Regions from separate parts of the Paracoccus sp. S4493 genome, predicted to be linked through region 1. Evidence: riboswitches for the same ligand, from Rfam matches in the RefSeq annotation. Region 1 holds a riboswitch; each other region holds the start of a gene.
What was found. A riboswitch is a leader RNA that binds a small molecule or an ion and turns the genes downstream of it on or off. The one in region 1 is predicted to bind cobalamin.
Positions count from the first base shown of each region.

Region 2: another riboswitch for cobalamin. It lies ahead of TW83_RS04490 (DUF1636 domain-containing protein); the one in region 1 lies ahead of TW83_RS09695 (ABC transporter substrate-binding protein).
Region 3: another riboswitch for cobalamin. It lies ahead of TW83_RS22100 (TonB-dependent receptor plug domain-containing protein); the one in region 1 lies ahead of TW83_RS09695 (ABC transporter substrate-binding protein).
Region 4: another riboswitch for cobalamin. It lies ahead of TW83_RS09830 (energy-coupling factor ABC transporter permease); the one in region 1 lies ahead of TW83_RS09695 (ABC transporter substrate-binding protein).

Region 1 covers NZ_JXYF01000053.1:13,280-20,566, forward strand. The annotation lists gene TW83_RS09665 (LacI family DNA-binding transcriptional regulator) at 1-455, opposite strand, end outside; gene TW83_RS09670 (gluconokinase) at 553-1,083, shown strand; gene TW83_RS09675 (TRAP transporter substrate-binding protein) at 1,080-2,099, shown strand; gene TW83_RS09680 (TRAP transporter small permease subunit) at 2,152-2,706, shown strand; gene TW83_RS09685 (TRAP transporter large permease subunit) at 2,706-4,022, shown strand; gene TW83_RS09690 (hypothetical protein) at 4,149-4,403, shown strand; cobalamin riboswitch at 4,639-4,856, shown strand; gene TW83_RS09695 (ABC transporter substrate-binding protein) at 4,994-6,001, shown strand; gene TW83_RS09700 (iron ABC transporter permease) at 5,998-7,053, shown strand; gene TW83_RS09705 (ABC transporter ATP-binding protein) at 7,050-7,287, shown strand, end outside.
Region 2 covers NZ_JXYF01000021.1:32,884-40,170, forward strand. The annotation lists gene TW83_RS04475 (trehalose-6-phosphate synthase) at 1-1,356, opposite strand, end outside; gene otsB (trehalose-phosphatase) at 1,366-2,088, opposite strand; gene cobO (cob(I)yrinic acid a,c-diamide adenosyltransferase) at 2,190-2,819, opposite strand; cobalamin riboswitch at 2,860-3,086, shown strand; gene TW83_RS04490 (DUF1636 domain-containing protein) at 3,181-3,591, shown strand; gene cobW (cobalamin biosynthesis protein CobW) at 3,594-4,637, shown strand; gene cobN (cobaltochelatase subunit CobN) at 4,637-7,287, shown strand, end outside.
Region 3 covers NZ_JXYF01000123.1:20,564-27,850, forward strand. The annotation lists gene bhcC (3-hydroxy-D-aspartate aldolase BhcC) at 1-793, opposite strand, end outside; gene bhcB (beta-hydroxyaspartate dehydratase BhcB) at 790-1,755, opposite strand; gene bhcA (L-aspartate--glyoxylate aminotransferase BhcA) at 1,755-2,945, opposite strand; gene bhcR (HTH-type transcriptional regulator BhcR) at 3,143-3,964, shown strand; cobalamin riboswitch at 4,027-4,214, shown strand; gene TW83_RS22100 (TonB-dependent receptor plug domain-containing protein) at 4,347-4,949, shown strand; gene TW83_RS22105 (TonB-dependent receptor) at 5,028-6,239, shown strand; gene TW83_RS14530 (ABC transporter substrate-binding protein) at 6,236-7,039, shown strand; partial or broken gene TW83_RS14535 (iron chelate uptake ABC transporter family permease subunit) at 7,036-7,287, shown strand, end outside.
Region 4 covers NZ_JXYF01000055.1:15,592-22,878, reverse strand. The annotation lists partial or broken gene cbiT (precorrin-6Y C5,15-methyltransferase (decarboxylating) subunit CbiT) at 1-217, shown strand, start outside; gene TW83_RS09845 (cobalamin biosynthesis protein) at 199-522, shown strand; gene cobM (precorrin-4 C(11)-methyltransferase) at 519-1,286, shown strand; gene TW83_RS09835 (cobyrinate a,c-diamide synthase) at 1,283-2,620, shown strand; cobalamin riboswitch at 2,641-2,857, shown strand; gene TW83_RS09830 (energy-coupling factor ABC transporter permease) at 2,888-3,553, shown strand; gene cobF (precorrin-6A synthase (deacetylating)) at 3,550-4,290, shown strand; gene TW83_RS19350 (GAF domain-containing protein) at 4,306-5,202, opposite strand; gene TW83_RS09815 (spore coat U domain-containing protein) at 5,534-6,025, shown strand; gene TW83_RS09810 (molecular chaperone) at 6,037-6,750, shown strand; gene TW83_RS09805 (fimbria/pilus outer membrane usher protein) at 6,776-7,287, shown strand, end outside.

The DNA.
Region 1 (7,287 bases):
ACCTCCATGATCTGCACGACCGGGCATTCCGCCCCGGCCAGCAGGGCGCGGGCGGCGGGGGATTGATCGTGGCCCGCGACGATCAATCCGGCCGGGCGCTGTGACAGGAACACGCGGATCAGCTGCTCCTCGGTCAGGGGGGAATAGCGCGTGGTGCCCAGTTGCACGATCAGCGGGCTGCCCTGCAGACCTTCGTCGATGCCGCGCATCACGTCGGCGAACACGTTGTTGCTGACCGACGGGATGATGACCCCCACGATATCGGTGCGCCCCGATGCCAGCGCGCGCGCCGCAGGGTTCGGCACATAGCCCAGTTCGCGGATGGCCCGGTCTATCCGGTCGCGGGCCAGCGGCGAGACCTTGGACGGGTCCCGCAGCGCGCGCGACACGGTGATAGGGCTGACATCGGCGGCCAGCGCCACATCAGACAGGGTGATCCGCGAGGTTTTGTTCATGACACGCGCAGATTACGCCATCGCCGCGCAAAGAAAAGAGGCTTGACCGATGACAGCGCTGTCATCCATGATTGCGCTGTCATCGGGAGGAGACATCATGGACGCGCGGCCGATTCTGGTCATGGGCATCTGCGGCACGGGCAAGTCGACCGTGGCCCGTGGCATCGCCGACCGCATCGGCGGCAGCTTCATCGAGGCGGACCTGTATCACGACGAATCCAGCGTGGCGCGCATGCGGGCCGGGCTGCCTTTGACCGACGACATGCGGTGGGGCTGGCTGGACCGCCTGGCGGCGGCGACGCGTGCGACGCCCCATCGCGCCGTTCTGGCCTGCTCGGGGCTCAGCCAGGCGCATCGTGACCGGCTGCGGGCCGGTGCAGGGGCGATGGACATCGTGTTCCTGCACGGCGACCGCGACCTGATCGCGGCGCGCATGGCGGCACGGCGCGACCACTACATGCCCGCCAGCCTGATCGACAGCCAGCTGGCCGCGCTGCAGCCCCCCGATCCCGCCGCCGAAGGCGCGCTGTGGATCGACGTGGCGCTGCCGCCCGACCAGATCATCGACCGCGCGGTCGCGGCCCTGTCCGACCCGCGCCCAGTTTCAACCGGAGGAGAGACACCATGACCAAGATGACCCGTTTCCTGATGTCGGCCAGCGCCGCGATGGCCTTGGCCGCGCCCGCCATGGCCCAGGATCACAGCTTCCGTTTCCAGTCGTCCGACCCGTCGGGCAACCCGAACTTCGTCCTCCAGCAGGGCTGGGCCGCGGATGTCGCGGAAAAGTCCGGCGGCCGCATCGCCATCGACCTGCTGCCGGTCGAATCCATCGTCGCCCATAACGAAACCCAGGATGCAATCGCCACGGGCATCCTGGACGGTCATGTGACCGACCTGTCGTATTTCTCGGGACGCGATCCGGCCTTCGGCCTGATGGGCAACCCGGTCGGCGCCTGGTCCGACCCCGAGCAGATGCTGGATTTTGTCGAGAACGGCGGCGGAGCGGAGCTGCTGAACCAGATCATGAACCCCTATGGCCTGCAGTTCATCGGCGCCACCACGCCGGGCCTGGAGGCGCTGGTCAGCGCCGTGCCGCTGGACGGGGTCGATGATCTGGCCGGCGTCAAGATCCGCGCGCCCGAAGGCCTGGTCCAGTCGGTCTTTGCCGCCGCCGGCGCATCGCCCGTTAACCTGCCCGGCTCCGAGGTCTTCACATCGCTGGACAAGAAGGTCATCGACGCGGCCGATTACAGCGTCTTTTCGACCAACCAGGCCCAGGGCTTGAACGAGGTCGCGCCCCATCCGGTCTATCCCGGCTTCCACTCCATGCCCCTGGTCGAGATCTCGATGAACAAGGAGAAATGGGACGCCCTGCCCGAGGACCTGCAGCATGTCATGACGCAGTCGGTGCGCGATTTCGCCCGCGTCCAGGTCGCAGCCCTGGCCGAGGCCGACGCGGCCGCCGTGGCGGAGGCAGAGGCCGGCGGGACGATCACCGTCCACGACTGGTCCGACGAAGAGCGCACCAAGTTCCGCGGCATCGCGATGGGCGAATGGGAAAAGGTCGCCGGACAGTCGCCCGCGGCGCAGCAGGTCTATGACGCGCTGACTGCGTACCTGACCGAAAAGGACCTGGTGCAGTAAGCGCCGCAGGATCGGGCGTTCGCGCCCGGTCCCTTCCAGGGAGGAGGACATGATGGACGCATCCGAAGCCATTCCGCGCGAGGAACACGAGGCCGTGCCCCAGTCGGGGCGCCTGGGTCGCGTGATCGACCGTCTGGCGATCATCCCGGCCCTGGGTCTGGTGGTCGCCATGCTGATCCTGATCCAGGAGGTCGTGCTGCGTTACGTGTTCGGCCGCCCGACGAACTGGGCGCACGAGACGACGGTGTTCCTGTGCGCGATCTCGTTCGTCTACGGGGGCTTGCTGTGCACCGCGCGCGACCGGCACATCCGGGTCGTCCTGGTCTATGACCTGCTGCCGCCCGCCGCGCGGCGCGTGGCCGACATCCTCATCTCGGCGATCTGCGGCCTGTCCTCGGGCGCCTTCGCCTGGGCGGCCTGGCAGATGGTCAAGCGGTCCGCCTGGCGCCCCGACGGCAGCTTTCACCTCGAGACCTCGGGTTCGGCCTGGAACCCGGCCTATCCGGGCGTGCTCAAGGTGCTGCTGATGGTGGCGCTGGCGATCATGGCCCTGCAATTCGCCATCCTGACCGTCAACTATGCCCGCGGGCACAAGGGAGCCCGCTGATGGAGATCTTCGGTTCGCTGCAATCCCTGGGGATCGAGGCCGGGACGGGCCTTCTGTTCGCGCTGCTGCTGCTTTTGCTGCTGACGGGCATCCCGCTGGCCTTCGTCACGCTGCTGGTCACGCTGATCTTCGCGCTGGGATGGTTCGGCCCGAACGTGGTGCCGCTGATCACCAGCCGCGTCTATACCTTCGTGTCCAGCTTCGTCTTCGTGTCGGTGCCGATGTTCGTGCTGATGGCCGCGATCCTGGACCGCAGCGGCATCGCCCGCGACCTGTTCGAGGCGATGCGCCTGGTCGGCGGCCGCATCCGCGGCGGCGTGGCGGTCCAGACGATCTTCGTGGCCGTCATCCTGGCCGCCATGTCCGGCATCATCGGCGGAGAGGTCGTGCTGCTGGGCCTGATCGCGCTGCCCCAGATGCTGGCCCAGGGCTATGACCGCAAGCTGGCCATCGGGGTCGTCTGCGCGGGCGGCAGCCTGGGGACCATGGTGCCGCCCTCGATCGTGCTGATTATCTATGGCCTGACCGCGAACGTCTCGATCGGCGACCTGTTCACGGCCGCCTTCGTGCCGGGCTTCATGCTGGCGCTGCTCTATGTGGCCTATGTACTGATCCGTGCCTGGCTGACGCCGGGCGACGTGCCCCCGGCCGTCACCGCCCGCGTCCCGCGGGACGAAAAGCTGCGCCTGCTCAAGGGCCTGTTCCTGCCGATCCTGGTCGTGATTATGGTGCTGGGCTCCATCTATGGCGGCATCGCATCCGTGACCGAGGCCAGCGCCGTGGGCGTGGCGGGCGTGCTGATCTCGACCGTGATCCGCGGCGAATTTACCTGGGGCCTGCTGCGCGGCGCGGCCATGCAGACGCTGCAGACGGTCGGCATGATCGTCTGGATCGGCATCGGCGCATCCGCCCTGGTGGGCGTCTTCAACCTGATGGGCGGCATCAACTTCGTGTCGGAACTGATAACCGGCATCAGCGACAACCCGACGATCATCATCCTGTTCATGATGGCGATCCTGTTCGTGCTGGGCATGTTCCTGGACTGGGTCGGCATCGCGCTGCTGACAATGCCGATCTTCGTGCCGATCATTGTCAGCCTGGGATACGACCCCGTCTGGTTCGGCGTGCTGTTCGCGATGAACATGCAGGTCAGCTTCCTGTCGCCGCCCTTCGGGCCCGCCGCCTTCTACCTGAAGTCGGTGACCCCGCCGGACATCTCGCTGGGAGAGATCTTCCGCGCCCTGCTGCCCTTCATCGGGCTGCAGATCCTGGCGGTGGGCCTGCTGATCCTGTTCCCGGCCCTGGCGATCTACTGATCGCCTACCGTGGATTGGGGGGGCATGCCGGATGCGGCGTGCCCCCTTTTCGTTCGGGGACGGGAATGTTGCACCGGCAGGCGGATTGACGGACAATCGGGATCCGTCACCCAAGGCTGACCCACCATGCACGACCCCAAACCCGTCCCCCGCCCGGACCTGTTCACGAACAAGGACCATGACGCCTGGCTGGAGCAGTTCCTGTTCCTGCGTTACACCCTGCACATGCCGGCCGAACGCATCGCCCAGATCGACTATGGCCTTGATCCCGACCATCCCGACGCCCCGATCGCAGGCCTGTTCTGGGGCAGTCAGATCGAGCGGGACTATCCCCGGCTGGACCTTCGCCACCTGTGGCAAAAGAGGCCCGGCCAGGTTTGAAGCCCTGCGGTGTCAGGCGCCCCATCGCCCGGCGGTCTGACGCCCTTCATCCATGCTGGGCAGGAAGGACTGCGACCAACTACTTCCTTCGCAGGGCGCCCGCGCGTTCGACCTGCGGCGCACCGGTCGCCGGGGTCAGGCTGGCATAAGCCGTAGGTGTCGCAGTGCGTCGGCCGTGGTGGCCGGGTCGGCTGCGGGCTGCTTGCCGCGGCGGTTGACTTTGTCCCCACCCGGCGGCATTTCCGTCCGTGATGGTTCCCGTGCCGGCCAAGGCCCCGGCAGGGTGAAAAGGGAACGTGGTGAGGTGTAGCCATCAGGCGCCGAATCCGCGACTGCCCCCGCAACTGTAAGCGGTAGCCGACCCCATGATGCCACTGGCGCCCCCTGCGCCGGGAAGGCGGGGAAGGCCGCGATCCGCAAGTCAGGAGACCTGCCATCATGACTTGAACCAACCCGGGCGGGGTGCCCCGGAGAAAGACCGCATGCGCCGATCCACGGCCTTCGTCCGACGCGACCGCGAAGGCGGGTGGGACCCCGGTGACGCCGCTGCGCCTTTTTCAGCCCCGTCCTTCGTTTCATGAAGGACGACCATGACGACCAGAATCTTCCTGACGACCGCGGTGGCGCTGGGCCTGGGCCAGGCGGCCCTTGCCGCGCCGACCGACTATCCGCTGGTGATCGACAATTGCGGGCACCGGGTGACCATCCCCGCGCGTCCCGACAACGTCGTGTCGATCGGCCAGTCCACGACCGAGATCCTGTATGCGCTGGGCCAGGCGGACCGGATGGCCGGGACCGCGCTGTGGTTCACCCCGGTGCTGCCCGCCTTTGCGGAGGATGACGCCACGGTGGACCGCATCAGCGACGACACGCCCAGTTTTGAATCGGTGGTGAACCGGCGCCCCGGCTTCGTGCCGACGATGTTCGCCTGGATGATCGGGGACCAAGGGGCGGTCGGCACGCGCCGACAGTTCGCCGATCTGGGCATTCCGGCCTATGTCATGCCCACGGACTGCCAAGGCAAGGACAACAGCGTGGGCGCCGACGGCACCCGCCTTGCGCCCTTCGACATCGCGACGCTGTGGGACGGCATCGACCAGATCGCGCGGGTCATGGACGCGCAGGACGCGGGCCGTGCGCTGATCGCCGACCTGCAGGCCCGAGAGGCGGCGGTCGTGGAGCGCGCGCGGGCGATGGACCTGCCGGATGCGTCCGCGGCGGTCTGGTTCTCCTCGGCCGATCTGGCGCTGGACCCCTACATGGCGGGCGGGATGGGCGTCCCGGCCTGGATGATGGACCGCCTTGGCCTGCGCAATGTCGTGACCTCGGACGAGGAATGGCCCGCCGTGGGGTGGGAGACGATCGCCCGTGCCGACCCCTCGGTGCTGGTGATCGCGCGCATGGACCGCCGCCGCTTTCCCGCCGACGATGTCGAGGCAAAGCTGCGCTTTCTGAAGACGGACCCGGTCACGCGCCGGATGACCGCCGTACGCCGGGATCGTATCGTCATCCTGGACGCCGAGGCGCTGCATCCCGGCATCCGCATGATCGACGGGCTGGAGGCCTTGGCGGCGGGCATGGACGGGCTGTCCGAATGACCGCCGATGTCGGGGTGCCGACCGCCCGCCGCCCCTTGGCCCCGGTCTGGCTGTGGGTGTCGCTGCTGATCGTGGCGGCCCCCCTGGCCGGCACCGCCCTGGGAGAAACGCCGATCCCCCTCTCGACCGTCTGGCAGGCGCTGGCCAACCAGATGCTGGGTGCGGGCTATCCGCTGGACCCGATCGATCAGGGTATCGTCTGGGCTTATCGCCTGCCGCGCGCGCTGGTGGCAGGGGCCTGCGGGGCGGGGCTGGCGATCTCGGGTCTGGTCCTGCAGACGCTGTTGCGCAACGCACTGGCCGACCCCTATCTGCTGGGCATCTCGGCGGGGGCGTCTACGGGGGCCGTGACGGTCGCGGTGGCGGGGATCGGCGCGGGGTTCGTGCCGATGTCGGCGGGCGCGATGCTGGGCGCGATCGCGGCCTTTGCGTTGGTGGTGGGGTTGGCGCGCCTGTCGGGCGGCGGTCCGGGGGCGCGGGGTGCCGCGCAGATCGTGCTGGCAGGCATCGCCGGGTCGCAGCTGTTCAACGCCCTGACCAGCTTCATCATCGCGCGGTCGGCCAGCGCGGAACAGGCGCGCGGCATCATGTTCTGGCTGCTGGGCAACCTGTCGGGCGTCCGGTGGAACGATGTCGGCCTGTCGGTGGTCGCCGCCGTGACCGTCCTTGGCGCAGCCGCATGGCACATCCGCGCGCTGGACGCCTTTGCCTTCGGCACGGAATCGGCGGCGTCCCTCGGCGTGCCGGTCCGGCGCGTCCAGGCCGTGTTGATCCTTGCGACCGCCATGGCCACGGCGGTCATGGTGTCGGTCACCGGTGCGATCGGCTTTGTCGGACTGGTCGTCCCGCATGCGGCACGGTTCCTGGTGGGCACGCGCCACGCGCGGCTGGTGCCGGTGTCGGCGCTGATCGGCATGGTCTTCCTGATCGCCGCGGACGTGATCGCGCGGATGCTGGTGCCCGGCCAGACCCTGCCCATCGGCGTCGTGACCGCGCTGGTCGGCGCGCCGGCCTTTGCGGCGATCCTGATCCGCGGGCGGTCCGCGTCATGATGCTGACCGCGCGTGATCTGACCCGCCGCGTGCGCGGGCGCCCCCTGGTGGCCGGCGTCACCCTGGACATCCGTCCCGCAGAGATGCTGGGCCTGATCGGCCCGAACGGGTCGGGCAAGTCCACGCTGCTGCGGATGCTGGCCGGGCTGGTCCGCCCCGACGACGGCCAGGTTGCCTTGGATGGCCGGCCGCTGCGCGACATGCCCGCGCGCCAGGTCGCCCGTCACATCGCCC
Region 2 (7,287 bases), on a different contig from region 1:
CCGCGCCGTCAGCGCCTCCAGATAGGTGCGCGACCACCAGGCGACATCGTGGTCCACCACGCCTTCCAGCAGGGCGGCATGGCGGTCGCGGCGTTCGGCTTGCGACATCCGCATCGCCTGGGCCATCGCGACGGCCAGATCATGCGGGTCGTGGGGGTTGATGATCAGCGCCTCGGCCATGGTCTCTGCGGCCCCGGCAAAGCGCGACAGGATCAGCACGCCCGGATCGTCGGGGTTCTGGGCGGCGACGTATTCCTTGGCGACCAGGTTCATCCCGTCGGCCAGCGGCGTGACCAACCCGATGCGCGCCTGCCGGTACAGCCCCGCCAGCACGGGACGCGGGAACGGCCGATGGATGAACCGGATCGGCGTCCAGTTCAACGTCGCGAACTGGCCGTTGATGCGTCCGGCCAAGTGTTCGGTCTCCTCACGGATGTCCTGATAGGCCTCAACCTCGCCGCGCGTCGGGGGCGCGATCTGCAGGAACGAGATCTTCTCGTGCAGGTCGGGGATCTTTTCCAGCAGCAGCTGATAGGCCCGGAACCGCTGCGGGATGCCCTTGGAATAATCCAGCCGGTCGACGCCGATCATCATCTTGGCCCCGGTCAGCAGGCGCATGCGGTCGCTGTCGGGGGCGTCTGCCGCCTCGGTGATGAAGGCCGCGGCGTCGATGCCGATCGGAAAGACCTGCGTGCGGACCATGCGTCCCGACAGCCGGAAGCGGTCCGGCGCGACCTGATCGCCGTCCGCCAGCTGGCGCGCGCTTTCGGCAAAGGCGCCAAGGTCGCGTTCGGCCTGGAACCCCAGCAGATCGTAATGGGACAGCCAATCGAACAGCTGCGCGGGGTTGGGCAGGGCCGCGCAATCGGCCGGACCCGGAAACGGAATGTGCAGGAAATGGCCGATCGGGTTTTCCACCCCCAGGGCGCGCAGTTCGGCGGCCAGCGGGAACAGGTGATAATCCTGCACCCAGATCCGGTCATCGGGGCGCAGGACCGGCAGCAGCATCCGCGCGATGCGCTGGTTCACCCGTGCATATCCATCCAGGTATTCGGGCCTGATGCGCATCAGGTTGGGGCGCCCATGACACAGCGGCCACAGGATGGAGTTGGAATAGCCCAGATAGTATTCGTCATGCTCTTGCGGGGTCAGGTCAAAGGACAGCCGCTGGAACGCCGCGCCCGGATGGTCCTGCAGGTCGGGCGCGGGATCGTCCGTCACCTCGCCCGAGAAACCCACCCACACCCCGCCGGAACTGCGCAGCGCATCCTCCAGCGCCACCACCAGCCCCCCCGAGGGGTCGTCCCCCAGCGGCAGGCGGTTCGAGACGACGATCAGGCGCGGTTCGGTGGACATGGGCATTCCTCAGTTCAGCGATGCGTCAAGCCAGGCGGCCAGCGCGGCAGGGTCGGACAATCGGTGATGCGCGGCGGTGGGACCGTCGCCGATCTTGATGGCAAAGCCGCCGCGGGCCTGCGCCTCGGCCATGGCGGGTTCGTCGGTGGTATCGTCGCCCGCAAAGACCGGCACGCGCCCGGCGAAGGGCTCAAGCGTCATCAGATGCGCCAGCGCGCTGTCCTTGCCGACGCCACCGGGGCGCAGCTCGACCGCCATCTTGGCGGGCTGCAGCACCAGATGCGGGTTCCGGTCGGCCAGATCCTGCATCACCCCCTCGACAAAGGTGCGCAGATCGGGGGCGTCCCGATAATGCAGTGCGACGCCGTGGGGCTTTTCCTCAACCAGCAGGGCGGGATGGGGCGCGGCGGCGGCATGGGCCGCGGCATGAAGGGGGCCCGCGTCGAAATCGACCCGGTGCAGGGTCTGGATGCGGCCGGGGCACAGCGACAGTTCGGCGCCGTGGCTGCCCGCCACGATGCCCTCGAACCCGTCCACATGTCCGCGCAGGTCGGCCACGTCGCGCCCCGAGATCAGCGCCACCGCACCCCCCTGCCGCCGGTACAGCGCCGCCAGCCGGTCGCGCAGCGCCTGCGTGACAACGACCGCATCGGGCCGGGGGGCGATGTCGACCAGGCAGCCGTCGAAATCCAGGAACAGGGCGGCATCGGGGGCAAGCGGGGGTGGGGTCACGTCAGGCGGGCTCCGGCGATTGGGATATACCAGAGGGAACCCGTGACTCCCCCCGAGGGTTCACCGCCGCGTGAGGTTTTTTGACCGCCAACCGGCGGGTGTCAGTATTCGACCCCGGCCTGCGCCTTGATCCCAGACCGGAACGGATGCTTGATCTGGGTCATCTCGGTCACCAGGTCGGCGGCCTCGATCAGCGCGTCGGGGGCGCCGCGCCCGGTCAGCACCACATGGGTCATGGCGGGCTTTTCCGCCTGCAGAAAGGCCACCACATCGGCCGCGTCCAGATAACCATAGCGCAGCGCGATGTTGATCTCGTCCAACAGGACCATGCGGATGGCCGGGTCACGGATCAGGTCCTGCGCACGTGCCCATCCGGCCTGCGCCATGGCGATGTCGCGGGACTTGTCCTGCGTCTCCCAGGTAAAGCCCTCGCCCATGGCGTGGAACTGGCAGATGTCGGTGAAATGCGTGGTCAGCAGCGTGCGTTCGCCCGTGTCCCACGCGCCCTTGATGAACTGCACAACGGCGCAGGGCATCCCGTGCGCGATGGAGCGCATGATCATGCCGAACCCCGATGACGACTTGCCCTTGCCCGGCCCGGTATGGACGATGATCAGGCCCTTTTCGCCGGTCTTGGTCTCCATCATGCGGTCGCGGGCGGCCTTTTTCCTGGCCATCTTGGCGGCGTGGCGGTCCTGGTCCTCGGCGGAAATCGGGTCGGTCTGCGTCATCGGGTCGCTCCTTGCGGTTGACAAACGGCGGGTGCGGGGGTTTGGGTGAGGGCGTGTTGGTTCCTGTCTATGACAGGCGAAGAGGGAATGCGACAAGGCCCCGGGTCACCAGACCCGCGACCCCAAGCGCAGCCGCCCCCGCGACCGTGACCGGAGAGGTCGCCCGATCCACTGGCCCCGATTGGGGCTGGGAAGGTGGGACGACCGTCGGGGCATCCGCCCCTGAATCCGCAAGCCGGGAGACCTGCCAGCACCTGACGATGACGGGCGAACGGGGTGTTTCGCGACCGGCAGGTGATGGCCGGATGCCCCGTGCCGCCTCCTCTCGGACGCCCCTTGCCGCAACAAGGAAGGGGCCGCGATGCGCGCCGTTCTGCATGTCTGCACCACCTGTCGCGGCACCGTGCCCGACCCGGTTCCCGATGCCGCAGGGACCGATGCCGCAAGGACGGATGCCCTTGGCCCGGACGCGCCGCGCCTTGGCGCCCGGCTGCACGACCTTCTGTCCCGCACCGCCCCAGACGGTGTCGAGATCCGCCCCGTCGAATGCCTTTCCGCCTGTTCGCAGGGCTGTTCCGTCGCGCTGTCCGCGCCGGGCAAGTGGTCCTATGTCTATGGCCGCCTGACGCTGGACGACGCCGCCGACATCCTGTCGGGCGCGCGCGCCTATGCCGGGACCGCCGACGGCATCGTGCCGTGGCGCGAACGCCCCGCCGTCTTCCGCAAGCAGAGCCTTGCCCGCATCCCCCCGCATACCCTGTCGCAGGAGTGACCATGATCGACCTTATCAAGACCCCCGTCACCGTGATCACCGGCTTTCTGGGGTCGGGCAAGACGACCCTGGTGCGCCATCTGATGGCCAACCCCCAGGGGCTGCGCCTTGCGGTGATCGTGAACGAATTCGGCACGATGGGTGTCGATGGAGACATCCTCAAGGGTTGCGCCGACGCCGCCTGCCCGGCCGAGAATATCGTCGAGCTGTCGAACGGCTGCATCTGCTGCACCGTCGCCGACGACTTCATCCCCACGCTGGAGGCGCTGATGGCGCTTCCCGCCCGCCCGGACCACATCCTGATCGAGACGTCCGGGCTGGCGCTGCCCAAGCCCCTGCTCAAGGCCTTCGACTGGCCCGCCATCCGCTCGCGCATCACCGTGGACGGCGTGATCGCCCTGGCCGACGCCGAGGCCGTGGCGGCCGGCCGCTTTGCCCCGGACGTGGCGGCGGTGGACGCGCAGCGCGCCGCCGACCCCGGCCTGGACCACGAGACGCCCCTGTCCGAGGTCTTCGAGGATCAGATCGCCTGCGCCGACGTGATCCTGCTGACCAAGGCCGATCTGGCCGGACCGGAAGGCGTCGCCGCCGCCCGCGCCGCGATCGAGGCCGAGTTGCCCCGCCCCCTGCCCATCCTGACCGTGACCGAGGGCGCGGTCGATCCGCGCCTGATCCTGGGTCTGGGCAAGGCCGCCGAGGACGACCTGGACGCCCGCCCCAGCCATCATGACGGCGCCGACGACCACGAGCATGAGGATTTCGACACCGTCGTCATCGACCTGCCCGAGATTACCGACCCGGCCGATCTGGCCGCCCGCATCGCCCGTCTGGCCGCCGAGCAGAACGTGCTGCGCGTCAAGGGCCATGTCGCCGTCGCGGGCAAGCCCATGCGCCTTCTGTTGCAGGCCGTGGGCGCGCGGGTGCGCCATCAGTACGACCGCCCCTGGGGCCAGACCCCGCGTCGGTCGCGCCTGGTGGTGATCGCGGAGCACGACGACGTGAACCCGGACGCGATCCGCGCCGTGCTGGAGGGTGTCCCCGCCTGATGCATGTCATCTTCCGCGAACAGGTCGGGCTTGAACAGTCCGACGCCCCCTATGATCCCGGGCAGACGCCCGGCGATCTGGTGGTCCTGTCCTTTTCGGACAGCGACCTGGGGGCCTTTGCGGAAGGCTGGCGGCGCGCGGCGGGGGGGCTTCCGCCCACGCGGCTGTGCAACCTGGTGGCACTGCGGCACCCGGTCTCGGTCGACACCTATGTCGAGAACACCCTGTCGGGCGCGCGCGGCATCCTGATCCGGTTGATCGGCGGCGAGGCCTATTGGCCCTATGGCCTGGCATCGGTCCAGGACCTGGCGCGCAGGCGTGGCATCGCGCTGGCCGTGCTGCCCGCGGACGGCCGCGACGATCCGCGGCTGGAGGAGATCTCGACCGTTCCCCCCTCGGTCCTGCGCGTGCTGCGGCGGCATTGCGACCAAGGCGGCGCGGTCGCGGCGCAGGCGGCGCTGGCGCAGATGGCCATCGCATCGGGCCTGCAGGCCGCGCCCGTGCCGGGGGTCAAGACCCTGCCCGCGATGGGGTTCTACGACCCCGACCGGGGCGTGGTCGATCCGCGGCCCGTACAGGCGCTGGTCACCTTCTATCGCAGCTGGCTGGCGGCGGCGGATGTGGCGCCCATCGACGCGCTGATCCGGGCGTTGCGGGCGCGGGGCATCGCGGCGATGGGCGTCTTTGCCCCGTCGCTCAAGGCGCCGGGCCTGGGCGACTGGCTGGCCGATGCCCTGCCGGGCGGGCCTGTGCTGGTCGTGAACGCGACCGGGTTTTCCGGGGGGAATGCGGGTCCGTTCGACGGCTGGTCCTGCCCGGTGTTCCAGGTGGCCCTGTCCACCAACCGCCGCCGCGACTGGCTGGCGGCCGAACGCGGGCTGTCGCCGTCGGACCTGGCGATGAATGTCGTCCTGCCCGAGGTCGACGGACGCATCTTCGCGGGCCTCATCAGCTTCAAGGCGGTCAGCCCGCGCGACCCGGACCTGCAGTATTCGCGCTTCGTGCACCGGCCCGATGCGCCGATGCTGGCCCGGGCCGTCGACCGCATCGCCGCCTGGCACGCCCTGGCGGAGGGGGCGGGGCGCGTGGCGATGGTGCTCTCCACCTATCCGGGCCGCGACTGGCAACAGGCCCATGCCGTGGGGCTGGACGCGCCGGCATCCGCGCAGGCGGTGGGGGCGATGCTGGGCACGGACCTGCCCGCGCTGCCGGACGGCACCCTGGCTTGGCCGCTGGACGATTACCGCGCGGCGCTGGCCCACCTGCCGCAGGCGCTGCAGGAGGACCTGCACGCGGCCTGGGGGCCACCCGAGACCGATCCCGATTGCCGGGACGGGGCGTTCCACCTGCGCGCCAGCCTGCATGGCCCGGTGATCCTGGCGTTGCAGCCCGAACGCAGCCACCGCGCCGGGCGCGAGGACAGCTATCACGACCTGACCCGCGCGCCGCGCCATGCCTACGTGGCCTTCTATCTGTGGCTGGCGCAGCAGGGCGCGCGGGCGCTGATCCATATGGGCGCGCATGGCACGCTGGAATGGCTGCCGGGCAAGGCGGTGGCGCTGTCGGGCGATTGCTGGCCTGCGGCGCTGCTGGGGGCGATGCCGGTGATCTATCCCTTCATCGTCAACGATCCGGGCGAAGCCGCGCAGGCGAAACGCCGGATCGGGGCCGTGACCCTGGGCCATATGCCGCCGCCCATGCGGGAGGCCGCCCTGCCCCCCGGCATGGCCGGGCTGGAGCGCAGCTTGGACGAATATTCCACCGCCGACGGGCTGGACCCCGCGCGCCGCGACCGCCTGATCGCCGCGATCCGGGACGAGGCGCGCGCCCTGGGGGTCGAGGCCGATCTGGGCATCCCCTGTGAGGCCAGCGCCGCCGAGGCGATCACCCGCATCGACCGCTTCGTCTGCGACATCAAGGAAAGCCAGTACGGAGAGGGGCTGCATGTCTGGGGCAGCGGCGCCTGCGGTCAGGCCGAACGCGACGGGCTGATGGCCGCGCTGGCCGGGCGATTCGTTGCGCCGGGGCCGTCGGGATCGCCCAATCGGGGGCGGTCGGACGTGATGCCCACGGGGCGCAACCTCTACAGCGTGGATCCGCGCGCCGTGCCCACCCCCTCGGCCCATGCGCAGGGGGTGAAGCTGGCAGAGGAGCTGCTGCGCCGCCACCTGCAGGATCACGGCGACTGGCCGCGCGGGCTGGTCGTGGATCTCTGGGGCAGCGCGACCATGCGCACCGCGGGCGAGGAATTCGCCATGGCCCTGCATCTGGCCGGGCTGAAGCCGGTCTGGGATGCCGGATCGGGCCGCGTCTCGGGGGTCGAGGTCCTGCCGCTGGCCCTGCTGGGCCGCCCCCGCATCGACGTGACGCTGCGCGTGTCGGGCCTGTTCCGTGACGTGTTCCCGGTGCTGGCGCAGCTGTTCCAGACCGGGGCCGCGACGCTGGCTGCGCGGGACGAAGCGGCGGATCAGAACCCCTATGCCGGGGGCGCACGGGTCTTCGGCCCGCAGCCCGGGCAATACGGGCTGGGCATGGGCACCGCGCCCACGGAATTCACCGATGCCGCGCGTCAGGCCGCGGGCGAGGCCTGGATCGCGGCCTCCAGCTGGGCCATCGGGGCGGATGGCGCCAGCCATGAGGCCCGCGACGC
Region 3 (7,287 bases), on a different contig from region 1:
AATCGGCATCCATGAAGGCATAGCTGCCGCATTGCAGCTCGTTGAAGACGCCCGAGTTGGATTCGAAGTAATAGGACCCCGTGCCCCCGCCCGACACCAGTTCGGGCGTCAGGCCGATCGCGGTCAGCGCCTCGACCGCCTCGCGGACCTGGGCGATGGCCGCGTCCAGCTTGGCCTTGCGGTCGTCAAAGCTGTCCATGTGCTGCATGGCGCCCTGATAGCCCTGGATGCCGGTGAATTTCAGGCCGGGGGCGGCGTCGATGGCCTGGGCGATCTGCACCACCGCCTCGGTCGTCCTGACCCCGCAGCGGCCGGCACCGCAGTCGATCTCGACAAAGCATTCCAGCGTGGTGCCGTGGCGCTGCGCCGCCGCCGACAGTTCGGCCACGTTGGCGATGTCGTCGACGCAGACGATGATCCGGCTGCCCCGCAAGGGCAGGCGCGCCAGGCGGTCGATCTTGGCCGGGTCGCGGACCTGGTTCGACACCAGCACGTCGCGGATGCCGCCGCGCACGAACACCTCGGCCTCGGACACCTTCTGGCAGCAGACGCCGACCGCGCCGCCCAACCGCTCCTGCAGCTTCAGGACGTCGACCGACTTGTGCATCTTGCCATGCGCCCGGTGGCGCATGCCGTGGGCGCGGGCGTAATCTCCCATCTTGCGGATGTTGCGTTCCAGTGCGTCCAGATCAAGGATCAGGCAGGGGGTCTGGATGTCGGCCTCGTCCATCCCCGGCAGGGCGGGAATGTCGTATCCGACCTCGAGGCCTGCGAATTCTGCGTGGGCGTTCATTGGGCATCTCCGTTGGTCCAGGGCAGGCGGTCCAGATCGACATTGCCGCCGGTGATGATGACGCCGATGCGCTGGCCGGCAAAGACGTCGCGGTTCTTCAGGATGGTCGCCAACGGCACCGCGCTGGAGGGTTCGGCCACGATCTTCAGCCGTTTCCAGATCAGCTGCATCGCGGCGATGATCTCATCCTCGGACGCGGTCAGGATGTCGGTGACGTAGTTGCGGACGAAATGCCAGGTCATGTCCTTGAGCGGCACCTTGAGCCCGTCAGCCACGGTCACGGGCGCGTCGTCTGCGATGATGTGGCCGGCGCGAAAGCTGCGTGCCGCGTCGTCCGCCTGTTCGGGTTCGGCCGCATAGATGCGTGTGGCGGGGGCCAGCGCGGACAGGGTCAGGCAGGTGCCCGACACCATGCCGCCGCCGCCGATGGGGGCGATGACCGCGTCCAGGCCGGGGATCTGCTCCAGCATCTCGGCCGAGCAGGTGGCCTGTCCGGCGATCACCCGCGGGTCGTTGTAGGGATGCACGAATTCTGCCCCCGTCTCGGCCACGACCTGGGCAAAGACCGCCTCGCGCGAACTGGTCGAGGGTTCGCATTCCACAACGCGCGCGCCATAGCCGCGCACCGCGTCCTTCTTCGCCTGCGGGGCGGTGCGGGGCATGACGACCGTGCAGGGAATGCCGCGTCGTCCCGCGGCATAGGACAGGCAGGTGCCGTGATTGCCGCTGGAGTGGGTGGCGACGCCGCGCGCGGCCTGGGCATCCGACAGGCCAAAGACCGCGTTGCTGGCGCCGCGCGCCTTGAAGGCGCCGGCCTTCTGCAGGTTCTCGCACTTGAAGAACAGCTGCGCGCCCGTCAGCTCGTCCAGCATCCGGCTGGTCAGGACGGGGGTGACGTGGACATGCGGGCGGATGCGGTCGCGGGCCGCCAGCATGTCGTCCAGGGTCGGGATCGCGTCCATCACGCAGCCTGCCTGCAGGCCTGGCCCGCGCTGTGCCGGTAATGCGCTTGGGCGGCGGCGACGCCGGAGCCCAGGGTGATGGGCAGGCCCAGATCGACCATCACCATCTCTGCCGTGGCCAGCCCCGACAGGGCCATCACGTCGGTCAGCATCCCCAGATGCCCGATGCGGAAGACCTTGCCCGCGACATCGCCCAAGCCCGTGCCGAAGGCCACGCCATAGGTGTTCAGCGCATGGCTGACGATGCGGTTGGCGTCGAACCCGTCCGGCGTGCGGATCGCGCTGACGCTGTCGGAATACAGCGCGGGTCGCGCGGCGCACAGGGTCATGCCCCATGCCGCGACGGCCTGGCGGACGCCTTCGGCGATGCGGTGATGGCGGGCAAAGACGTTCTCCAGCCCCTCGTCCAGCAGCATGTCGGTGGCAACCTTCAGCCCGTTCAGCAGGCCGACGGGCGGCGTATAGGGAAAGCCGTTCGCGGCATAGCCCCGCGCCATGTCGCGGATGTCGAAGAAGGTGCGCGGCAGGCCCGCGCCCTCGACCGCGGTCATCGCCTTGGGCGAAAAGCCGACGATCGCCAGGCCGGGGGGCAGCATGAAGCCCTTCTGCGACCCGGTAACGGCGACATCGACGCCCCATTCGTCCATCCGGAAGTCATAACAGGCGATGGAGCTGACCCCGTCCACGAACAGCATCGCGGGATGGCCCGCCCGGTCCAGCGCGCGGCGGACCGCGGCGATGTCCGACCGGACGCCGGTGGCGGTTTCGTTATGCGTGGCCAGGACCGCCTTGATGCGATGGGCCGTGTCGGCGGTCAGGATCTCCTCGAACCGGTCGGTGGGGATGCCTTCGCCCCAGGACTGGTCCACGACCTGGACGTCCAGGCCGTGCCGCTGGCACATATCGATCCAGCGGTGGCTGAACATGCCGTTGCGCGTGGCCAGAACCGCGTCGCCCGCCGACAGCGTGTTGGTGATCGCCGTCTCCCACCCGCCGGTGCCGGTGGAGGGGAACACGAAGACCTGCGCCTGCGTCGATTTCAGGACCTTTTTGACCCCCTCCAGCGCGGGATGCAGGATCTTTCCGAACATCGGGCTGCGATGGTCGATTGTGGGCATGTCGACGGCCTTGCGAAGCACCTCGGGGATGTTCGTCGGGCCGGGAATGAAGATCGGGTTCTGGGTGCTCACGGTCGGCTTCTCCTTGATGCGACAAGGTGTAGCACGGGTCCGCAAACCAGTAAATTTTTTTGAAATCGTTTTTCGGAAATCTGGTTTAATGCAGGTTTCGCAGCGAAATCATGGGCGCGTGATTTTTTCATTGCCGGAAAACGGCTTTCATGAAATTATTTTTTTGTGGTGTTACAGACGGAAGGGGCGTGATTCCGATGCAGCAGCCGGTGCGCAAGCGGGGACGGCCAAAAGGTGGCAAGGCTGATCAGCCCGCCGCCAGCATCCAGGCCCTGGACCGCGGGCTGGACGTGCTGGAGGCCCTGGCCGCACATGAGGGGATCACCCTGACCGGGCTGTCCACGCATCTGGACCAGTCGCCCGCCACCATGCACCGCGTCCTGGCCACCCTGGAACACCGTCGCTATGTCGAGAACAATCCCGACCGGCAGGAGTGGTTCATCGGCCCCGAGGCGTTCCGCCTTGGTTCGGCCTTCCTGCGCCGCACCAACATCGTCGAACGCAGCCGTGCAGTGATGCGCGACCTGATGGCCCTGACCGGAGAGACGGCCAACCTGGGCATCGAACGCGACGGCGACGTGCTGTTTGTCAGCCAGGGCGAGACGCATCAGACGATCCGCGCGTTTTTCCCGCCCGGCACCCGGTCTCCGCTGCACGCATCGGGAATCGGCAAGGCGCTGCTGGCGGCGTTCGATCAGACGCGGCTGGCGGTGTTCCTGCGCGACGCGACCTTCACCCGGTTTACGGACAAGACCATCGCCGACGCGGACGCGCTGCAGGCAGACATCGCCCTGATCCGCCATCGCGGCTTTGCCTTTGACGACGAGGAGCGCACCTTGGGGATGCGCTGTGTCGCGGCCTCCATCGTTAACAGCTATGGCGAGGCGGTGGCCGGGGTGTCGGTGTCGGGCCCCACGAACCGCATGACCGATGCCGCCGTCGACCGCATCGGCGGCATGGTCGCCACCGCGGCGGAACGGATTTCGGCCGGTCTGGGATCGGGCCGGGGCGGGCGGTGACCGCCTTTTGCCGGGCGTGGAACGGGTGGGCGAATCCCGTTGACAGCTCCGGGGCCTCTGCGCCACAAGGGCGCCGCTACGGTTCCGGCCTGCATGCCGGATCAAAAGGGAACGCCGGTGCCAATCCGGGGCTGCCCCCGCAACTGTAAGCGGAGAGCGATGGCCGATCATGCCACTGGAGCGATCCGGGAAGGCCGGCCAAGGCATCGACCCGCAAGCCAGGAGACCTGCCGCAGCACTCACCCATTTCCGGCGCGGGGCGTGCCAGGAAAGCGGCTGATCCGCAGTGGTGACAGTCACCGTCCTGCCGCGACCCACCGGGTCCGTGTGCCGGACATTTCTGTTTGCCGCAGGCCGTGCCTGCCTTGAAAGGTCCGTGCCGATGCGCCGTCCGATCTGTCTTCTGGCGACGCTTGTCGCCCTTCCCGTGACCGCCGCCGCGCAAGGTGCGGCACCAGGGGAACCCATCCTGCTGGACGAGATCGTGCTGACCGCCGGCATCACGCCCGTGGCCCAGGACGGCTATGCCCGCGCCCACACCGTCCTGACCGCGACCGAGATCGAGGATCGCGGCATCGCCACCGTCCAGGACGCCCTGCGCGCGCTACCCGGCGTGTCGGTCAGCGGCAGCGGCGCCAGCATCGCACAGGTCCGCATCCGCGGCGCCGAGGCGAACCACACCCTGATCCTGATCGACGGCATCGAGGCGGCGGGGGGCGAGGACGAATACGTGCTGACCGGGCTGGAGACCACCGACATCGACCGGATCGAGGTGCTGCGCGGGCCGCAATCGGTGTTCTATGGATCGAACGCGTCGGCGGGGGTGATCAACATCATCACGCGCGACGCGCCCCAGGGCCTGTCCTATGGCGGCTCGGTCGAGGCCGGGAACGGCGGGGCGGCGTCGGTCCATGTCAGCCGTCGCGGGGAGCGGGGCGGGCTGCGGCTGTCGCTGTCGGCGCGCGACGATCTGGGCTATGACTAGTCGGGCGATGGCGGCGGCAAGGACGGGATCAACCGCAAGACCGCCGTCCTGTCCGGCGACGTCCTGGCCACCGACGATTTGCGCCTTGGGGTGGCGCTGCGCCAGTCCACCGAGGATTACGGCTTTGACGCCGAGAACTTTGCCGCGACCGATGCCGAAAGCTATCTGGTCGATGCCGACCTGTTCGGCCGCCGCGACGAGTTTCAGGGCGGGGTCTGGGCGGAACATACCGCGTTGGACGGCCGCCTGGTCCAGCGCCTGGACTATCAGCACAGCATCACCCGGCAGAGCCAGGACAACAGCCCGTTCCGGCGCGGCCAGACCGAAAAGCTGAAATACCGCGCCAGCCTGGGGTTGGACGGGTCGGCCGCCGATGCCTCGCAGCTGCTGAACCTCTTGGCGGAACATCAGCGCGACAGCAACTCGACTGCGCCGGGGCAGTCCCGGGAGATGTCGTCGGTCGCGCTGGAATACCGCGCGATGCTGGCCAGCGGACTGGATGTCCAGGCCGGGCTGCGCCACGACGCGAACCGCGTCTTTGCCGATTTCACCAGCTGGAACCTGGGCCTGTCTTGGCAGATGCCCGACCGTCCGTTCCGCCTGCACGCATCCGCCGGGACGGGGCTGGTGAACCCGTCCTATTTCGAGCTGTATGCCGATGCCGGCTTCTTCGGCACCGTCTATCAGGGCAATCCCGACCTGCGCCCGGAAAAGAACAGCGGCTTTGACCTGGGGGTCGAGGCGCAGCTGCCGGACGGTCGCGGGACCATCGACGTCACCTATTTCAACGAGACGCTGGAGGACGAGATCACCGACTATCTTGTCGGCATTGAGGATGGCGTGGCGTTCTATTCCTATCGCAACCAGTCCGGCGAAAGCCCCCGCCAAGGGGTCGAGGTCGCGGCCCGCATTCTGGCGACAGACAGTCTGACCCTGGGGGCCAGCTATACCTATCTGGACGCGGAAAATCCCGATGGCAGCGTCAAGACCCGTCGCCCCCGGCACGAGGCCGGCCTGAGCGCGACACTGTCGGTCCTGGACGGGCGCGGGTCGGTCACGGGCGATCTGCGCCATGTGGCGGGCACCTTCGACACCCAGTTCTGGGGCGGGTTCGAGACGCGCGAACTGCCGTCCTATACCGTGGTCAACCTTGCCGCGGGCTATGACCTGACGCCGAACGTGCGGGCAACGGCGCGGGTGGTGAACCTGTTCGACCGCGACTATTCGGATGTCTGGGGCTTTGCGAACCAGTGGCGGACCGGCACCATCGGCCTGCAGGCGCGCTGGTGATCCGCGGGCTGATCGGGCTGGCGCTGATGGCCGCCCCCGCATGGGCCGATGCGCCCGTGCGGGTGGTGTCGATCAACCTGTGCACCGATCAGCTGGCGATACTGGTGGCGGCGCCGGGACAATTGGCCTCGGTCAGCTATCTGGCGCAGGACCCGGTCTCTTCGGCCATGGCGCGCGAGGCCGAGGCCTATCCCACCAACCGCGGCCAGGCCGAGGATATCCTGGCCCTGCAGCCCGATCTGGTGCTGGCGGGCACCTATTCCTCTCCGGCGACGCTGGACATGCTGGACAGGCTGGGCCTGCGCGTAGCGACCTTCGACATGGGGACGGACCTGGACAGCATCCGCACCAACCTGCGCCTGATGGGCGACGTGCTGGGCCGACGGGACCGCGCCGACCGGATCGTGGCGCAGTTCGACCGCGACCTGGCGGCACTGCAGGCGGACCCGCGCCCCGACCGTCGGGCGGCGCTGTATGGGGCGAACGGCTACAGCGCGGGTCAGGACAGCCTGGCCGGGGCGATCCTGGCGGCGGCGGGCCTGACGAACGTTGCGACGGAACTGGGCCTGTCGCAGGGAGGCTTCGTGCCGCTGGAGGATCTGGTGATGGCCGATCCCGACCTGATCGTGACCGGCCAGCTTCAGCCCCGCGCCTCGCGCGCCGAGGAGGTGATGGACCATCCCGTCCTGCGCGCCATCACGCCGGGGCGGCAGGTCGTCACTGCGCCCGACCGGGATTGGGCCTGTGGCACGCCGCATGTCCTGCGCGCCGTGGCACAGCTGCGCCAGGTGGCGCCATGAGGCTGACGGCCGCGCTTGGCGCGCTTGTGGGCGTGCTGTTCGTGACATCGCTGATGATCGGGACCAGCTGGCAGCCGCCCGGGCCCGCGCTGGCGGCGCTGTTCGGGCGGGGCGATCCGCTGCTGGTCCTGGTCATGCAGGAACTGCGCCTGCCGCGCGCCATCCTGGGCGCGGCGGTGGGCGCATCGCTTGGGCTGGCAGGGGCCGCGATGCAGGGTTTTCTGCGCAATCCCCTGGCCGAACCGGGG
Region 4 (7,287 bases), on a different contig from region 1:
GGAGGCGCTGTGGGCCCGCCTGCCCTCCGGCGCGCGGCTGGTCGCCAATGCCGTGACGCTGGAGACGGAATCGCTGTTGACCCGCTGGCATGCCGATCACGGCGGCCGACTGCTGCGCATCGACATCGCCGAGGCCGCCCCCCTGGGCCGGATGCGCGGCTGGACCCCCGCCCGCCCGATCGTGCAATGGAGCGTCACATGCGCATCGCCGGAATAGGCTGCCGCCCCGGCACCCCCCTGCCCGCCCTGCTGGCCGCGCTGGAGGCCGCGGGCGGTGCTGACGCGCTGGCCACCATTCCCGAACGCGCGCCCGAACTGCGTCCGCTGGCCCATGCGCGCGACCTGCCGCTGCATCTGGTCGCCGTGGCGGGCATCGCCACGCCCACGCAATCCGTCCGCATCCTGGCCGCCTTCGACACCGGATCGGTGGCCGAGGCCGCCGCCATTGGGGCGGGCGGCCGCCTGACCCATCCGCGCCGGACCTTCGGTCCCGTCACCATCGCCATCGCAGAGGTTCCATGACCGTCCATTTCATCGGCGCAGGCCCCGGCGCGCCCGACCTGATCACCCTGCGCGGCCGCGACCTGATCGCGGCCTGCCCTGTCTGCCTCTACGCCGGGTCCCTGGTGCCTGCCGCGCTGTTGTCCTACTGCCCGCCCGGCGCGCGGATCGTGAACACCGCGCCCCTGTCGCTGGACCGGATCATGGAGGAGATCGCCACGGCCCATGCGGCGGGCCAGGACGTGGCGCGGCTGCATTCGGGCGATCTGTCGGTCTGGTCCGCGATGGGGGAACAGATCCGCCGGTTGCGGACGCTGGACATCCCCTTCGACGTGACGCCGGGCGTGCCCAGCTTTGCCGCCGCCGCCGCCGCGCTGCACACCGAACTGACCCTGCCGGGCCTTGCGCAATCCGTGGTGCTGACCCGCACGCCGGGGCGCGCCTCGACCATGCCCGAGGGCGAGTCGCTGGCGGCCTTTGCCACGACCGGGGCGACGCTGGCGATCCACCTGTCGATCCACGCGCTGGACCGGGTGGTGGCCGATCTGACCCCGCATTACGGCCCCAACTGCCCGGTGGCGGTGGTCTGGCGAGCCAGCTGGCCGGACCAGCGGGTGATCCGCGCGACGCTGGCCACCGTGGACGCGCAGGGCATCGACCGGACCGCGCTGATCCTGGTCGGGCCCGCGCTGGCGGGCGAGGGGTTCGAAGACAGCCGTCTTTACGCCACCGATTACGACCGCCGCTATCGCCCCGTGGGCAACGCTCCGAGGTTTCCGGAATGACGCGCCCCCTGACGCCGGGCCTGATGATCTCGGCCCCCGCATCGGGGACCGGCAAGACGATGCTGATGCTGGGCCTGTTGACCGCCTTGCGCAGGCGCGGGCTGGTGGTGCAGCCCTTCAAGTCGGGGCCGGATTACATCGATCCGGGGTTCCACCTGGCGGCCTCGGGGCGGGCCAGCTTCAACCTGGATGCCTGGGCGATGGAGCCGGGGCGGCTGATCGCCCATGCGACCGGCCAGCCGCCCGCCGATCTGGTCCTGGCCGAGGGGTCGATGGGCCTGTTCGACGGGGTCGCGACGAAGGGGGAAACCGGCATCGGCTCCAGCGCCGAGATCGCCCAGATGATGGGCTGGCCGGTGGTGCTGATCCTGGATGTCAGCGGGCAGGCGCAATCGGCGGCGGCCACGGCGCGGGGCTTTGCCACGCTGCGCCCCGATCTGCCCTTTGCGGGGGTGGTGCTGAACCGCGTGGCCTCGCCGCGCCATGACCGGCTGATCCGCGAGGGGATGGATCAGGCCGGCATCCGCGTGCTGGGCAGCCTGCCGCGGCAGGGCAACATCACCCTGCCCGAGCGCCATCTGGGCCTGATCCAGGCCGAGGAGACGGCGGGCCTGCAAGCGATCCTGGACCATGCGGGCGATTTTATCGCGGCGCATTGCGACCTGGAGGCGATCATCGCAGCCGCCGCCCATCGCGCCCTGCCCGAGGCGCCCGCACCCCGACCGCTGACGCCCCCCGGCGGGCGGATCGCGCTGGCCCGCGATGCGGCCTTCAGCTTCGTCTATCCGCATGTGCTGGAGGCGTGGCGGCGGGCGGGGGCCACGATCCTGCCCTTCTCTCCGCTGGCGGATGAGGGGCCAGATGACAGCGCCGACTGCTGCTGGCTGCCGGGCGGCTACCCGGAGTTGCACGCGCCCCGACTGGCTGCCTGCGCCGGGTTCCGCACGGCCATGCACCGCTTTGCCGCGACGCGGCCGGTGCATGGGGAATGCGGGGGATACATGGCGCTTGGGGCCGGTCTGGTGGATGCCGATGGAAAACGGCACCCGATGTTGGGGCTGCTGGGGCTGGAGACCAGCTATGCCAAGCGCCGGATGCATCTGGGATACCGCCGCGCCGATCCGCTGACCGCCCTGCCGGGACTGGGTCGCACGGCGCTGCGGGGGCATGAATTCCACTATGCCTCGATCCTGTCCCAGCCCGATGCGCCCCTGGCGCGCGTGACCGACGCGACCGGCGCCGCGGTGGAGGAAACCGGCAGCCACCGGACGATGTCCGGGGGCGGGCATGTGACCGGCACGTTCTTTCACCTGATCGCCCCGGCCGCGACTTGACGCAGGCCCTGCGATCCCGTCTATCTGACCGTCTGAATGGTGCCCGTCAGGCGTGAAACGCCGGGCTTCATCGGGAACGGGGAAGGGTGGACCCAATCGCGGCACCCGAAGCCCCGGCCGCCCCCGCGACTGTATGCGGAGAGCGCGCGTCACCCATGCCACTGGAGCGATCCGGGAAGGCCGACGCCGCGCCCGGACCCGCAAGCCAGGAAACCGGCCATGTCAGGCAACCCCATGCCGTCGGGTGGACGGCCACAGGAGGATGACATGCATATCGAAGAGGGCGTCGTCACCGGCGCCAAGCTGATACTGGGCTATGCCACGGCCGCCACGGCCGGGCTTTACGCGCTGAGGCTGGCGGCCCAGGCCCTGCGCGCGCAGGGCGGGGCGTCGCTGGCGGCGCGCGGGGCGCTGGCGACGGCCGCGACCTTCGTGTTCTTCCAGGTCCTGCCCACCGCGCCCGTGGGCGTGTCCGAGGTGCACCTGATCCTGGGATCGACGCTGTTCCTGATCCTGGGCGCGGCGCCGGCGGCGATCGGGCTGGCCCTGGGCCTGCTGATCCAGGGACTGTTCTTCGCGCCGTTCGATCTGCCGCAATACGGGATGAACGTGACCACGCTGCTGGTGCCGCTGTTCGCGCTGCAGGCGGTGGCGGGGCGGGTGATCGCGCCGGGAACGGCCTATGTGGACCTGCGCTATGGCCAGGCGCTGGCGCTGTCGGCGACCTATCAGGGGGGCATCGTGGCCTGGGTCGCGTTCTGGGCGTTCTATGGTCAGGGCGCCGGTGCGACGGCGGGGGTCCTGTCCTTCGGCGCGGCCTATCTGCTGGTCATCGTGGTCGAGCCGCTGGTCGATCTGGCCGTGCTGGCGGGCGCCAAGGCGGCGCGCGGCCTGCGCGGCAGCGGGCTGGTGACGCCCCGGCTCTACGCATGATCGATCTGGTGCTGATCGGGGCCGGCACGGGCCATCCCGACCACCTGACCCTGCAGGGCGTCCGCGCCCTGCAGGAGGCCGATCTGGTCGTGATCCCCCGCAAGGGGGCGGGGAAGGAGGATCTGGCCCATCTGCGCCGCGCGATGCTGGACCGCCACCGCCCCGGCGGCGCCGTGGCCGAGATCGACCTGCCGGTGCGCGATGCAAACCTGCCCTATCTGGAGGCCGTCGACCGATGGCATGATGCCATCGCGCAAACCTGGGCGGGGGCCGTCGCGGCGGCGCTGCCGCAGGGCGGGACGGTGGCGATGCTGGTCTGGGGCGACCCGTCGCTCTATGACAGCAGCCTGCGCATTGCCGCGCGTCTGGACTGGCGCGCACGGGTGATCCCGGGAATCACCGCGATCCAGGCCCTGTGCGCGGCCCATGCCATTCCGCTGAACGCCCTGGGATCCGAGGTGCGGATCACCACCGGGCGGCGGCTGCGCGACGCGGGCTTTCCCGGCGACGCCGACCGGGTCGTGGTGATGCTGGACGGCACCTGCGCCTTTGCGACGCTGCCCCCGAAGGGCCTGCAGATCTGGTGGGGCGCCTATCTGGGCATGCCCGAACAACTGCTGGAGGCGGGCCCCTTGACCGAGGCCGGACCACGGATCGAGGTGGCGCGCGCCGCCGCCCGGGCGGCGCATGGCTGGATCATGGATTGCTATCTGCTTGCCCGCGACGATGCAGCGTGACCGGCCCGCGGGACGTCAGGATGTCAGGCGGGTCGCGTCGTTGATCGTGCAGTCCCATGTCAGCCCGCCGTTCCGACCGGATGCGGGAAGCCCATGCCCCTCCAGCCACTTGACCTGACCGTCAGGCAGACGAATGCGCCAGCGATGGTGCCATGGGATCATTCCGGCGGCAGAGTTTCCGAACGATGCGCGGGCCAGCGGGTAATCCTCGACCATGCAGAAGGCGAAGACATCGCCGAACCGCGCCATGTATTCGGCGGCCGGGATGCCCCAGATCTGCTGCGTCTCCGCGGTCGCGGCGTCGATCGTCTCGGTCCCGTCGGGGGCATGGTGATAGGTCAGGACCGCGCTGGTCGGCTGTGGCAGGGCCGAGGCGCCGCCCGGTTCCTGACCGATGGCGGTCCGCATCCGTTCGGACAGGACCATCGTCTTGATCTGGGTCGAGACACCTTCCGCAAAGGCCTGCAGCACCTCGACATTGGCCGACGTCCAGTCCCGCGGCCTGCTTTCGGCCACGCAGAGGGCGGCGATGGCCCTGCCCGTCTCGTCCTTGACCGGCACGCCCAGATAGGCGACCACGCCGAACCTGCCGATGGCAAGATGCCCGCTGAACCGCGGATCGATCCGGGCATCCGCGATGACCAGCGGCGCGGAATTCGCGACGACGATCCGACAGAAGGAATAGGCAAGCGACGTGACGCGATCCTCCTCCGCGGTCAGCATCAGGCCCGCCTCGGCCTTGAAGAACTGGCGGTCGTTCGCCTCGTCGATGATCGTCAGCAGGCTGGCTTGGCAGGAGAATATCCGCCGCGCCTGCTCGACGACGCGGTCGAAGACCGGCGTCCGCGTCGGACGCAGCACGCCGTTTTCGTAGAGACGGATCAGGCCCGAATCGGTCGGCGGAACGTCCATGCCGGACAAGTCCCGTCGCGGGGTGCCATCTGTGGCGGCGGATCCGGCGCCAGGGTCACCCGCACGTTTCCAGTTCAAGGTCATGACCGAATTCTTTCGATACCCGGACTGCGACGGCAATGACCGCCGCGGCCAGGGATAAGGCATGGGTCCGCGGGGCGATCCGCGGATATGGGGGATTTGAGCAAAATCAAGGTTACACACTGTAAGGTTTAGTTTGATGCGAAATCACTGTGCCCGATACTTCTTAATACACCTTTAAGATGTGCTTTTTGCTTAGTCTGCAAAACTTCGGATCGGCGTTCTCGAATTTTGGAGCATATGAACCATCATGACACAGGAAATTTTTCCGACGATCTTAGCCGTCATTGCCCTTTCGGCGACCGTGCCCCTGGCGCAGACGGTGACGACGGACAGCTTTGACGTCCGGATCACCATCGTCGCCGAATGCGAGATCACCTCGACCGAGACGCTGGATTTCGGGACCCAGGGCGTGCTTGGCACGGATGTCGATGCCACGGCCACGATGGAGGTCACCTGCACCGACACCACCCCCTATGACATCGGCCTGAACGAGGGGCTGGGCGCCGGGGCCACGACCAGCGTGCGCCAGATGACGTCGGGCGGAGAGACGATCGCCTATGCCCTGTTCCAGGACGCCGGGCGGGTGACGAACTGGAGCAATGCCGTGGGCGCGGACACCCAGCCGGCGACGGGGACGGGCGACGCGCAATCCTTCACGGTCTTCGGCCGGGTCCTGGCACAGGCGACGCCTGCCCCCGGAACCTATACCGATACCGTCACGGTGACCGTCACCTACTGAAAGGCCAGACCATGCGTGGATTTCTTGCAGGCGGCCTTCTGGCCGTATTGATGTCGCTTGGCCTGGCGGTGGGGGCCGCGGCGCAGGGGTTGAGGGTCTCTCCGGTGCTGCTGGAGGTTCCGGCGCCCGGGGCGGCGACCACCCTGACCCTGCGCAACGACGGCAGCCAGCCGATCACCGTCCAGTCGCGCGTCTTCCGCTGGCTGCAGCCCGGTGCCCAGGACAGCCTGGAACGCAGCGCGGATGTCGTGGTCAGCCCGCCCGCGATCCAGCTTGCACCCGGCGCGACGCAGACGATCCGCGTCGTCCGAGTCGCGCGCACCGCGGTCAGCGGAGAGGAGGCCTATCGCGTCGTCCTGAACGAGATCCCGGACCAGTCGCGCACACAGGCGGGCGCCGTGGCCTTTGCCACCGAACTGCGCATCCCGGTGTTCTTTACCGATGCCGGGGTACGGTCCGCCGATGTCCGCTGGTCGCTGCGCCGATCGGGGGGCGCGACCCATCTGGTGGCCCAGAACACCGGCGACAGCCGCCTTCGTATCGCCGACGTCACGCTGAGCGCGCCGAACGGCGCCACGGTGCGCCATCCCGGCCTGCTGGGATACGTGCTGGGCGGATCGTCGATGGAATGGCCGATTGCGCCGGCGGGGCAGCTGGGCGGTTCGGCGCGGCTGACGGCCGCGACCAACCTGGGGGCGCTGGACGTCGATGTCCCCATGCGCTGAGCGCATCGGCCGAGGGTGGCTGGTCATGACCGTCCTTGCGTCGCTGTGCTGCGGACCGGCGGGGGCCCAGGACATCCCGCCACCCGAGGCGGGGCAGGACCTGTACCTGGAGGTGTTCGTGAACGGCCAGCCCAGGAACCTGATCGCCAGGTTCACCGAAGTGGGCGACGGCGTCCTCAGCGCGGATGCCGAGGACCTGCGCACCAGCGGCATCCTGGCCGGTGATGCCGTGACCGGAGAGGTCAGGCTGGACCAGATCCCCGGCCTTGGCTGGCGCCTGGTCGCGCCCGACCAGACGATCCGCTTCATCGTCCCGCCCGACATCGCAGCGCCCCACGAACTTGACGCCGGTACCCCGGCAGAGGACACCCCGCCCGGCGAAGATGCCGGACCCGCGGTCGATCAGGGCTATGGCGTGGTGCTGAACTATGGGCTGAACGTCGAGACCTGGCGCGGCGATGCGGGGGCCGGCGGCCAGCTGGTCTCGGGCAGCGTCGACGGGCGGCTGTTCATGCCCCTGGGGGTGCTGAACCACGC